DNA from 3 places in the Catenuloplanes indicus genome. Region 3 is predicted to be linked to each of the others. Evidence: riboswitches for the same ligand, from Rfam matches in the RefSeq annotation. Region 3 holds a riboswitch; each other region holds the start of a gene.

Region 1 (3,899 bases), 2.2 Mb from region 3:
ACGCGTCCGCCCGGTGCCAGCGCGTCGAGAGCCGCCGGTAACGCCGCTTCGAGGGCGGCGAGTTCGCCATTTACCTCGATACGCAGTGCTTGAAACGTTCTTTTGGCTGGGTTTCCGCCGGTTCGTCGGGCTGGTGCCGGAATCGAGTCCCGGACCAGCTCGGCGAGCCGGGCCGTGGACGTGATCCGGGAGCGCCCCCGCTCCCGGACGATCGCGGAGACGATGCGAGTGGCGAACTTCTCCTCGCCGTACACCCGCAGCACCCGTACCAGCGCGCCCGGTTCGTAGTCGTTGACCACGTCCTCCGCGGTGATGCCACGGTCCTGGTCCATCCGCATGTCCAGCGGAGCGTCCTGGGCGTAGGCGAACCCGCGATCGGGCGCGTCGAGCTGCAACGAGGAGACGCCGAGATCGAACAGAGCGCCGTCGATCTGCTCGTATCCGAGCCGCTCGAGCACGTCGGGCAGCTCGCTGGAGACCGCGTGCACCAGGTGGGTGCGATCGGCGAACCGGTCCAGCCGGCGGCGCGAGTGCTCCAGCGCCTCCGTGTCCCGGTCCAGGCCGATCAGCGTCAGCCGTGGGTTCGCGGTCAGGATCGCCTCGGCGTGCCCGCCGAGACCCAGGGTCGTGTCCACATAGACCGGCGCGTCGCCGGTCAGCGCGGGGGCGAGCAGTGCCAGGCACCGCTCCAGCAGCACGGGCACATGTGTGCCCCGTGCCTGCCACTCGCGACCCTCGGCCACGAGCTCCGGCTCGGGCACCCCCATGTCGACCCCCATCACCTGGTGACGATTCGTTTCACGCAATGCCCGCCAGCAGTGCGACGAAGACCGTACCGCCAGATCCCCATCCGCCCTCCTGGCGTCACCACCGTCGCGCCTGACACCGGGGAAGGGGTGCCAGGAGCGCCGAGCGGCTGGAGATCTCGCAGTACGGGTTTCCCGTCGACTACAGCCCGCCGGGCAGCACCCCCTCCCCGATGTCGGCGAAGTCGTCCTCGCTCTCCGCGAGATACGTCTCCCAGGCCTGCTTGTCCCAGATCTCCACCCGGGTGCTGGCGCCGATCACGACGAGCTCCCGGTCGAGCTGCGCGTACTCTCGCAGGAGCACCGGGATGGTGACCCGGCCCTGCCGGTCCGGCACCTCGTCGTGCGCGCTGGCGAAGAAGACCCGGCTGTAGGCCCGCGCCGCCTTGTGCGTCATCGGTGCGGCCCGCAGCTCCTCCGAGATCCGCTGGAACTCGGGCATCGGGAAGACGTAGAGGCAGCGCTCCTGCCCTTTGGTGATCACGACACCTCCCGCCAGCTCGTCCCGGAACTTGGCCGGGAGGATCAGCCGGCCCTTGTCGTCCAGGCGCGGGGTGTGCGTGCCGAGGAACATCGCGGCGTCACCCCCTCGCCCTTGCCGGCGGCATTCGCGGTGCCGCTGATCACTCGGGCCGGCGGGCTCTCCACGACCCCGCCATGTGGCCCCACTTTACTCCACTTCCCTCCACCCGCAACCGGAAACGGCGCCTAGTCAAGGGGTACGGGAGTGCAAAACAGCACGTCACAGACGGTTGCGCGAGGTGGAGGGCTTTGGCCCCGACGGGCCGTCTTCTTTCCGACATCCGTTCGGATCGACACGCATCCCGCACGTTTTATCCGGACATTTCGGGTGGTTTTTCCGGGGTGTGCAGGCGTCTGGACGATTGCGTGGAGGGAAGTGGAGGGATTGGACGCACACATGCGGTCGCCAAACGATCTCCTGCCGTCAGCGCTGTGCGACGGCTGCGAGTGCGCTGCGAAAGCGCGAAAGGGCCCCGCCGGACATCGGCGGGGCCCTTTCCGGCGGAGCGTCAGACGACCCGGCGCACCACATAGGCACGGGACCAGATCTTGTGCTTGCCCACCCGCACGCCGGGACGCGGCGCGTCGTACATGTAGCCGCCGCCCGCGTAGATCGCCGCGTGATAGCCGTGCGCGCCCTTCCGGAAGATCAGCAGATCGCCCGGGCGGGCCTGGGCCTTGGACACGGCCACCCCGGCGCGCTGCTGGCGGTTCGCGTTGTGCGGCAGCTTCTTCCCGGCCGCGGTCCGGTAGACGTACATGGTGAAGCCGGAGCAGTCGAAGCCGCCGCCCGGGCTCGCACCGCCGGCCCGGTAGCGCTTGCCGGACAGGCTCTTGGCGAGCGCGACGACCGCGGCGGCCTTGCCCGGCGCCGGCGCGGCGCCGGCGGGTGCCGGGGTGGCCAGCTGACCGGCGGCGACGCAGATGCCGATCAGGGCGGCCAGGATCGAGGCGCGCGCGGGCAGAGTGGAACGCCTGGCCCGGAGCCGGAGCGTGCTGCCCGGTCTCGGCATCGCGTTCCGGACGTCCGGGTTCTGGCTGAGGTGCTGCACGAAAGGTGTCCTTCCGGCACGCCTGCGGGGTTAGCTGTCGGGTTCGGGCGCCGAGGATGCCCGGCCCGGCACACTGCCGGGCTTCACCCCAAGGCCCGCGAGCGAGCCGTCGTGCGGATTGCGAGTGGTTCCCCCGCCCCTGCCCTCGATTGCCATGTGCTGGGTGGAATGTCGCGTCGCCCGGGACGGGCAGGGTTCGGCGTGTCCCGTGGCCGGCGCGACCGGCGGGCGGATCGCGCACCGGCTCATCGTTTGTAGCGGACCTCGGGAGCACGCCCGCGCCATCGATCGGTCACTCTCCGAGGTTGGCATGCCCGGCCCTCGCCCCCGACGTGTCGGGTGCCCGATATTCCGGCACGGCACGGCCCCGCGCACTCACTCTCCGTATATCGAACCCGGTGAAGCTTCCCACACGGGCCGGCGTCACACCGCGGATAAGACCAGCGTGATCAACACGTACTCCCGGGCAGGCCGCAAGGGGCCGAACGAGCCGATGGTGAAGCGGTACCGGTCCGGTAACCTCGCTCGGGTGACGCAAGGCAACATGCCCCTCCGCGCCAAGGTCGCGACCCAGGTCTCCCGCACCGCCGCCGCGCTCTCCCGCGCGGCTGGGCGGGGCGACGGGTCCGTGATCGGTGGCTGGATCGGTCTCAAGATCGATCCTGACCTGCTCGAGCACCTCGCCGCCGGCCGCGCCATCGCGCTGGTCTCCGGCACCAACGGCAAGACCACGACCACCCGGCTGACCGCGGCCGCGCTGGGCGTGCTCGGCCCGGTGGCGACCAACTCCTTCGGTGCCAACATGCCCACCGGGCACACCTCCGCACTGGCCAAGGCCGGTGACACGCCGTACGCGGTGCTGGAGGTGGACGAGCACTACCTGCCTCAGGTGATCGAGGAGACCCGCCCCCGGGTCATCGCGCTGCTCAACCTCTCCCGGGACCAGCTGGACCGGGCCAAGGAGGTGGCGATGATGGCCCAGCTCTGGCGCACCACGCTGGCCAAGCACCCCGAGGTCGCGATCGTCGGCAACGCGGACGACCCGATGATCGTCTGGGCGGCCGGCAACTCCCCCACGGTCTCCTGGTTCAGCGCCGGTCAGCGCTGGCAGGACGACTCCTGGGTGTGCCCGGAGTGCGGCTCCACCATCGAGCGGCAGGACGGCCAGTGGTGGTGCACCGGCTGCCCGCTGCGCCGCCCCGCGCCGCAGTGGGTGGTCGAGGACGACGGCGTGCTGGATCCGTCCGGCGCCTGGCACCTGATCCGGCTCCAGCTGCCCGGCCGGGTCAACCTGGGCAACGCGGCCACCGCGCTCGCGGTCGCGGCCGCGTTCGGCATCCGCCCGCTGCAGGCCGTGCCGACGCTCTCCTCAGTGGCGTCGGTGGCCGGCCGCTACGCGCAGGTCGACCGGGACGGGCGCAACATCCGGCTGCTCCTGGCGAAGAACCCGGCCAGCTGGCTGGAGGCGTTCGACATGGCGGACAACGCGCCCACGCTGCTCTCGATCAACGCGCGTGAC
Region 2 (3,899 bases), 580 kb from region 3:
GCCCGCAAGCCCGGTTCGCAGGTGGTCCGCCGCCACGGCCGGGTCACGGTCGTCAACCGCACCAACCCGCGCTGGAACGGCCGCCAGGGCTGATCCCCGTTTCCGGCGTCGTTCAACCACGAGGCGTCTCCCATTCCCGGGAGGCGCCTCATTCACGATCTGAACCCGTGCCGCACCGTGCGGAATGAGCGTCACCGGCCCGGTCAGCCCGTAGGCCCGCCGGGCCGTGCGACCCGCGACCTCGATCGTGTTCGGCCGCGGCGCGGGCGCCGCCCGCCGGATCGCCCGGTGCGGCGGCGCGTCGTGGCCGACGAGAGAAGGCGCGTCCGCTGTGGCCAATACCTCAGGAAACTCGCGCGACATGGACGCCGCGCGCGTGATCGCATGGTGGGCATGCTGGTCTTCGACGCGGACGACACGCTCTGGGAGAACAACGTCCTGTTCATCCGCGTGGTCGACGACTTCCTCGCCTGGCTCGCTCACCCGACGCTCGACCATGCTGCGATCCGCGCCGTACTCAACGACGTCGAGCGCGCCAACGCCGCCACCCACGGCTACGGCAGCCGCGTGTTCCTGCGCAATCTGCACGAGTGCTTCGAGAAGCTGAGTGAACGCCCGGCCACCGACGCCGAGCGCCGCGAGATCGAAGAGCTGGCCGCCGCACTCGTCTTCGACGAGGTCGAGCTGATGCCGGAGGTCGCGGAAACGCTCGCCGACCTCGGCACCCGCCACGAGTTGGCGCTGCTGACCAAGGGCGACGACACGGAACAGCGTCGCAAACTGGCCGCATCCGGCCTGGCCGGGCATTTCGGTAGCGTGCACGTGGTTCGCGAGAAGGATCTGCCGACATACCTGGCACTGACCGAGTCGCTGTCACTCGACCCGGCCACCACGTGGATGATCGGCAACTCCCCGAAATCCGACATCATCCCGGCCCGCCGAGCAGGCTGGAACGCGGTCTTCATCCCGCATCCACACACGTGGGAACTTGAGCACGCCGCCCTCGACCCAGCCGACACGGGCGTACTGGAACTCCCCTCCTTCACCACCCTGCGCAACCACTTCTGACCACACCCGCAGTTAACGGGCAGCGGCCGGCGGCGACAGCGGCCACTGGAACGGCGGTGGGGTTCGGGGTGATCGCCGGCGAACCGGCGGGGAGGAGCCGCTGGGCGACGACCGGTGCCCGCGGGAGCAAGCCCAGCGCGACCACGCCGGATGCGGGAAGAGAGTCGGGAATTTCGCTTCGGTGGAAACGAAGGAGCCCGCGGTGGGCGGCCGCGGGCTCCGTTGCGTCAGATGATCGACAGATGGACGTGGTTCGTATGGTCGCCGGAGGGTGTGCCGCCGCCGGCGTACGATTGCCAGCCGCTCGACGGTAGCCAGATCTGGCTCCACCAGATCACGTAGAGCACGCCGAGCCGGTCCGCGTTCTTGATGTAGAAGTTGGCCAGGTTGTCGCCGTAGGCCTTGTCCGCGCCGACGGCGACGCCGCCGAAGCCGCTGGCCTGGGCGGACCAGTCGCAGGCGCGGCCGCGGGGGTGCTCGCCGCCGTCCTCGGCGCTGCGGTAGCAGGAGACGAAATGGTCGAAGCCGGCCGACTTGGTCTGCTTGTAGGCGTGCAGCGTGCGGGGCGTGATGCAGCCGCCGGTCGTCGGGTCGTCCACGGTGCAGCTCTCGGACGGGAACGACCCGTCGGCAGCCCGCTCGACCGCGACCGCGACCGCCGCGGAGCCGCTGCCGGACTCGACGTTCGCCGCGGCGCCGCCGCCGGCGGCCTTCAGCGCGTTCTCGGCCTGCTTCTTCCGCTTGTCCATGGTCTCGACCTGCTTCTTCTGCTCACCGATCTCCTTGTCGATGGCAGATTTCGCACGGGAGGCCTCGTCCTTGGCCACGACCAGCTCGCGGACCTGCTTCTCCTGGTTGATCGCCATGGTCTCGAGCAGCGTGGCCCGGTCCATGAAGCCCTCGCCCTCGGAGGCGTTGAGGATCGCGACCATCGGGCCGAGGCGCCCGTTGCGGTAGGTGCGGCCGGCGAGCTCGCCGACGGTCGCCTCACGCGTCTTGAGGTCGGCCTCGATCGTCTTGAGTTCCTCGGTCAGCTCCTTCTGGCGCTTCTCCGAGGCCGCGAGCTTGTTCTTCGCCTCGACGAAACCCTTGCTGGCCGCGTCGAGCTGTTCCCTGAGCTGTTCCGTGCCGCCCTCGTCGATCGCGTAGGCGGGCGTTGCGAGCGCGGCCGTGGCCACAGTCGCCAGCAGCACCGAAAGCGCTGCCATTCGCCGTAGGCGCATCATGTTCCTCTCTCGGACCGCCGGCCGGGTTAGCTGACGGGTTCGGGATGGGAACGACACCCCTACCGCTGACGCGGATTCACCCCACAAACGTGGTTCCCCGACTCGCTGAGCGATTTGGCGGTGGTCGCCACGGGCACCGGGCGTGCCCGCCGATGACAACCGGCGGCAAGACTACCCAGTCGCGCCAAGGACGACCGCTCAAGATCCGTAAAATTAAGAATTCCCTATAGTGACGCAAAGTGCCCGCTCAATGACCGGAAAACATAGAGAAACATCGACGCGATACGGGAAAGGCCGCCCCGGCGAACCGAGACGGCCTTCCTTGCACTAATCGTCGAGCAGGCAATTACAGAGAGCTTGCGCGACGAGCCGGGGCGCGGCCCGCGGGCTGATGCGGCTCCGGTCCCACGCCCGTCCGCTCCGGGATTCCCATCGTCACCGGCTTGTCCGCCGACACCGTCACCAGCTCGCCGTGGTGCACGAGTGTGACGCTCTTCTCACCCGTGCCGTTGCGCAGCGAGTAGGTGACCTCGTCGCTGCGCACGTCCACCCGCAGCCGCAGCCCGCGCCAGAGCAGCGCGAACTCCATCCGGGTGATCCGCTCCGGCAACCGTGGGTTGAAGGTCAGCTGACCGCCGTGGTCGCGCATGCCGCCGAGGCCCATCACCAGCGAGATCCACGAACCGCCCAGCGACGCCACGTGCAGGCCCTCGCGCGCGTTGTTGTGCAGGTCGTGCAGGTCCATCAGCGCGGCCTCACCCAGGTAGTCGTGGGCGAGTTCCAGGTGACCGGTCTCCGCGGCCAGCACCGCCTGGGTGCAGGCGGACAGCGACGAGTCGCGGACCGTGCGGGCCTCGTAGTAGGCGAAGTTACGCTGCTTCTCCTCGTCGCTGAACGCGTCGCCGCGCCACAGCATCGCCAGCACCAGGTCCGCCTGCTTCACCACCTGCTTGCGGTACAGGTCGAAGTACGGGTAGTTGAGCAGCAGCGGGTAGTTCTCCTGCGGCGTGCCCTCGAAGTCCCACTCCTGCAGCCGGGTGAAGCCCTCGGACTGCTGGTGCACACCCAGCTCGTGGTCGTACGGCAGGTGCACGGCCGCGCCCGCGTCCCGCCAGCCGGCGATCTCCTCGTCGTCGACGCCGGCCGCGCGCGCCTTGTCCGGGTACTTCAGCGCCACGTCCGCCGCGGCGTAGAAGTTCAGCTGGGCCATCAGGTTCGTGTAGATGTTGTCGTCGACCACGGCGGTGTACTCGTCCGGGCCGGTCACACCGTCGATGTGGAAGCGGCCGTGCCGATCGTGGTGGCCGAGCGAACGCCACAGCCGCGCCGTCTCGATCAGCAGGTCGAACCCGTAGTCGTGCTCGAAGTCCTCGTCACCGGTGGCCAGCACGTAGCGGCGGGCCGCGTCCGCGATGTCCGCCGCGATGTGGAACGCCGCGGTGCCGGCCGGCCAGTACGCGGAGCACTCGTGCCCGCGGATGGTCCGCCACGGGAACGCGGCACCGCGCAGGCCGAGCGTCTCGGCCCGTTCCTTGGCCAGGTCGAGCGTGGCGTGCCGCCAGCGCAGCACGTCCTTGGCCGCGTCCGGCTGGGTGTAGGTCAGCA
Region 3 (3,899 bases):
TGCCGTGGAGCGGGTGACGGGAATCGAACCCGCACTGTCAGCTTGGGAAGCTGATGTTCTGCCATTGAACTACACCCGCGTGGTGCGGCCTCACTCTACCTGGTTTGGCGATCGCCGCGCGAGCGGCTATGCCTGTGAGTCGCCTGAGGCGGCGATGACGATTTCGACGGTGGGGGCGTGGTCGCGCCAGACCTGGACGGCGGGGCGGGCGGTGGTGGTGTCGGTGGCGAGGGGGGTGGCGCCGCCTCGGCCGTGGCGGGCGAGCATGGCGACGTCGATGGTGAATTCGTAGAGGCGCCAGTCGACGTGGGGTTCGGCGCGGAGGTCGCCGGCCAGGCGAGTGATGCGGGCGGTGTCGGTGACCGGGTGGGCGTGGCCGGCGAGGTAGGCCTCGTCGTCGCTGTCCTCGGGCGGGAAGCTGTGCAGCGCGTAGCGGCCGTCGCGGTCGAGGTCGCGGCGTTTCGGGGAGTCGACGATGAAGCAGAAGAGGCCCTCGTCGGTGATGACCGGGGAGACCGGGTGGACGCGGGGGCCGCCGTCGGAGCGGACGGTGGCGAGGTAGCCAAGGCCCGGACCGTACTGCTGCATGAGGGTGCGGATGGCGGCGGCCAAACCGGGCTGTGAGGTGGCGAAAGCGGTCCAGGTAGCCATGTGACGATCCTACTCGAACACGCGTTCGAACGGCCAGCATGCGAGATAGTGTGTCCGGATGCTGCTCTCCGACCGGGACCTTGTCGCCGAGATCAAGGCCGGCACCCTCGCCCTCGATCCGTTCGAGGCCGCGCTGGTCCAGCCGTCCAGCATCGACGTGCGGCTCGATCGGCTGTTCCGGGTCTTCAACAACCACCTGTACACGCACATCGACCCCGCGGTGCAGCAGGACGACCTGACATCCGAGGTGGAGGTGCCGGCGGGTCAGCCGTTCGTGCTTCACCCGGGTGAGTTCGTGCTGGCCTCCACGCTGGAGGTGATCTCGCTGGGTGATCAGCTGGCGGGGCGGCTGGAGGGGAAGAGCAGTCTGGGGCGGCTGGGCCTGCTGACGCACTCGACGGCCGGGTTCATCGACCCGGGCTTCTCCGGGCACGTGACGCTGGAGCTGTCGAACGTGGCGAACCTGCCGATCACGCTCTGGCCGGGCATGAAGATCGGGCAGCTGTGCATCTTCCGGCTGTCGTCGCCGGCGGAGCATCCGTACGGGTCGGAGGTCTACGGCTCCCGCTACCAGGGGCAGCGCGGGCCGACGCCGAGCCGCTCGTGGCGCAACTGGCGCACCTGGCCCACGACGTAAGAAGGCCGCCCCCGTCGAGCGAGGGCGGCCCACAAGAAGACCTTAGAGCGGACTGCCGAAGCTGTGCACCGGCATCGCGTCCATCTTCATCATCCGCACCGGCTCCGCGGGGTTCGGTGCGTGCACCACCCACTCGTCACCGGCGTACATGCCGACGTGGCTGAGGTCGGCGCGGTAGAAGACGAAGTCGCCCGGCTGGAGCTCGGCGCGGCTCACCGACCGCATCAGCCCGCGCTGCGCGGCCGCGTTGTGCGGGAACGAGATGCCGACCTGGTTGTACGCCGCGAGCATCAGGCCGGAGCAGTCGTAGGCATCCGGTCCGGCCGCACCCCAGACGTACGGTGATCCGATCTGCGCGCAGGCAAACTTGATCACGACGCCGCGCTTACCGCCGGGGTACTCGTAGGGGCACGGCGCCGGGGCAAGCTCGCCGCCACCACCGTTGCCGTAGATCTGGAGCCGGAGCTTCTGCAGCTCGTCGACCTTGGAGTTGATCTCCTTGGTCTTCTTGGCCAGCTCCGCCTCCTGCTTGGTGAGGTCGGCGACGAGCGCGTCAAGCGGCGCCTTCTCCGCCTCCAGCTGCTCCTTCAGCGCGACCACCTCGGCGATCTCCCGGCCCTGGGTACGGGCGAAGTGATCGAGGAGTTCGAGCTGGTTGGTGAGCGTGGTCGGCGAGCCGGTCACCAGGATCGAGCCGAGCGTGCTGGCGGGGCCGGTCTTGTACTCCTCCGCCGCGATCACGCCGACCCGGTTCATGACCTGGTCGACCTCGGCCTGCAACGGTTTGATCTTGGCGCCGAGCACCTCGGCCTGCTTCTTTTTCTTCTGCAGCTCCTGGCGGGTGGAGTTGTGCTTCTCGACCGTGGGCTCGAGCTGGGTCCACGCCTCATCGATCTGCTTCTCCACCTCGGTCACGCTCGGCTCCGCGTGGGCGGCGGTGCCGCCGAGCGTGACCACCAGCGCAGTGGTCAGCGCGCACATGGCGCCGACGAGGACGGACCGGTTTCGGAGTGCGGCAATGCCTGCCACCGAAGTGTGTGCTCCCTTGTGTCCCTGACCGCCTACCGGGTTAGCTGACGGGTTCGGGCGGGTGAGGGCCGGTGCAGTAGCGCCCACCACAGGGTCATCGCCCTACCGCCGGCCGCGGCCGGCGGATTCACCCCGAGTGCTGATTGGGTCCCCGGTTCATCGGGTGGATGATTCGGCGGTGTCAGGCTCGCGGCGACCGCTGATGATCGCGCGTCATCGAGCCCGGCGAACCCCAAGATTAGAGAGGCAAAACGGACACCGCAAGCGGATCTAGCCCAAAAATCGGTACGTGAAAGGGTGGTCGCCGTACGTCACGTCAATTGATCGCCACATATACATCGTCCACCTGACCGGCATATTGATCGTTGTTGGCGGTCACGCTCTTACCGCCGATTCGCAGCGGCTCGGTATTCGCGATGGACAGCCGGGCCGGCAGCTTCGTCGTGCCGCGCGCCACGCCGTCCACCGTGATCGACAGGGCGCCACCGGCGCGCGTGCAGCCGACCGCGTGCCAGCGCCCGTCGGCCACCCGGACCGGCGCGATCACCCGGTAGATCCGGGCCGGGCTGGCCACCACGCAGCTGGGCCGGCCGTCCAGCCCGTCGACCTGCAGCTTGTACTGGGTGCCGCCGCCGACCGAGAAGCCCTTCTGCACCACGTTCGCGCCGTCCGCGGTGTCGGTGGGCCGCATCAGCACGGACGCGCCGTAGCGCAGGCGCCTGGTCCCGGGGTTGAGCGTGGCCGGGTCGCCGCCCTCCAGGATCGCGCGCGGGCAGTTCTGCGGCAGCGCGGTGCAGCGGGCCGGGAAGGTCGCGGCCCAGCCGGCGCCGTGCCGGGTCAGCCGGAGCGCGCCACCGGCCGCGGTGCGCGCCCGCATGCCGTATCGGCCGGTGACGTCCAGGAACTGCCGGCCGGCGCCGCCGTCGAACGTGTACCGCACCGAGACCGGGCCCGGCGCGATCCGCGCCACCTCGGTGGAGGCCGACGGCACCACCTCGATCCCGCCATCGTCCACGAAGGGTTCCGGCGCCGCGGCCGGCTCCGAGGACACGGGCGACGGGGAGAGGGAGGGGGAAGCGGACGGAGTCGGGGCGGGGTCGCCGCCGGAAGCCACTATCGCGCCGGTGAGCAGCGCGAGCACCGCCCCTCCCACGGCGACCGCAGCCACCCGGCCCGTCAGCTTTCCCGGCATACGGCGTGTTTCGGACATTCCCCCATTGTGGGGATTGCCGGCTGCGGCACCCGGCCCATCCACCGCGGCTCACGGCAAAATCATGCAAAAGCAGGAGCCCGCACCGGTGTACGTACCGGTGCGGGCTCCCGCGCTGGACTGTGTGGCGTCAGACGTATCGGCGGAAGCCGACCACCTGCATCACGCTGATGCTGAGCACCTCGACCGACATGCCGGGCTGCGGCGCGTGCACCATCATGCCGCCGCCCAGGTAGATGCCATCGTGACTCAGGCTGCTGTTGAAGAACACCACGTCACCCGCGCGCGCCTCGGACCCGCTCACCGGCGTGCCCATGTTCCACTGGGAGACCGTGCTGTGCGGCAGGCCGACACCGGCCGCGCTGTGCGCGA

What was found. A riboswitch is a leader RNA that binds a small molecule or an ion and turns the genes downstream of it on or off. The one in region 3 is predicted to bind cyclic di-AMP.
Region 1: it holds a riboswitch for cyclic di-AMP, as region 3 does, so the genes downstream of both, J2S42_RS12490 (C40 family peptidase) here and J2S42_RS22440 (C40 family peptidase) in region 3, are expected to answer to the same signal.
Region 2: it holds a riboswitch for cyclic di-AMP, as region 3 does, so the genes downstream of both, J2S42_RS19795 (coiled-coil domain-containing protein) here and J2S42_RS22440 (C40 family peptidase) in region 3, are expected to answer to the same signal.

The regions. Positions count from the first base shown of each region.
Region 1 is NZ_JAUSUZ010000001.1:2,785,522-2,789,420, forward strand. It holds gene rsmH (16S rRNA (cytosine(1402)-N(4))-methyltransferase RsmH) at 1-767, opposite strand, end outside; gene mraZ (division/cell wall cluster transcriptional repressor MraZ) at 949-1,380, opposite strand; gene J2S42_RS12490 (C40 family peptidase) at 1,838-2,380, opposite strand; cyclic di-AMP (ydaO/yuaA leader) riboswitch at 2,386-2,545, opposite strand; gene J2S42_RS12495 (MurT ligase domain-containing protein) at 2,925-3,899, shown strand, end outside.
Region 2 is NZ_JAUSUZ010000001.1:4,410,308-4,414,206, forward strand. It holds gene J2S42_RS19785 (ribosomal protein bL36) at 1-93, shown strand, start outside; gene J2S42_RS19790 (HAD family hydrolase) at 394-1,068, shown strand; gene J2S42_RS19795 (coiled-coil domain-containing protein) at 1,296-2,276, opposite strand; cyclic di-AMP (ydaO/yuaA leader) riboswitch at 2,294-2,424, opposite strand; gene J2S42_RS19800 (glycoside hydrolase family 65 protein) at 2,641-3,899, opposite strand, start outside.
Region 3 is NZ_JAUSUZ010000001.1:4,990,268-4,994,166, reverse strand. It holds tRNA gene J2S42_RS22455 (tRNA-Gly) at 6-79, opposite strand; gene J2S42_RS22450 (pyridoxamine 5'-phosphate oxidase family protein) at 127-651, opposite strand; gene dcd (dCTP deaminase) at 710-1,288, shown strand; gene J2S42_RS22440 (C40 family peptidase) at 1,331-2,317, opposite strand; cyclic di-AMP (ydaO/yuaA leader) riboswitch at 2,332-2,505, opposite strand; gene J2S42_RS22435 (LamG domain-containing protein) at 2,634-3,332, opposite strand; gene J2S42_RS22430 (C40 family peptidase) at 3,658-3,899, opposite strand, start outside.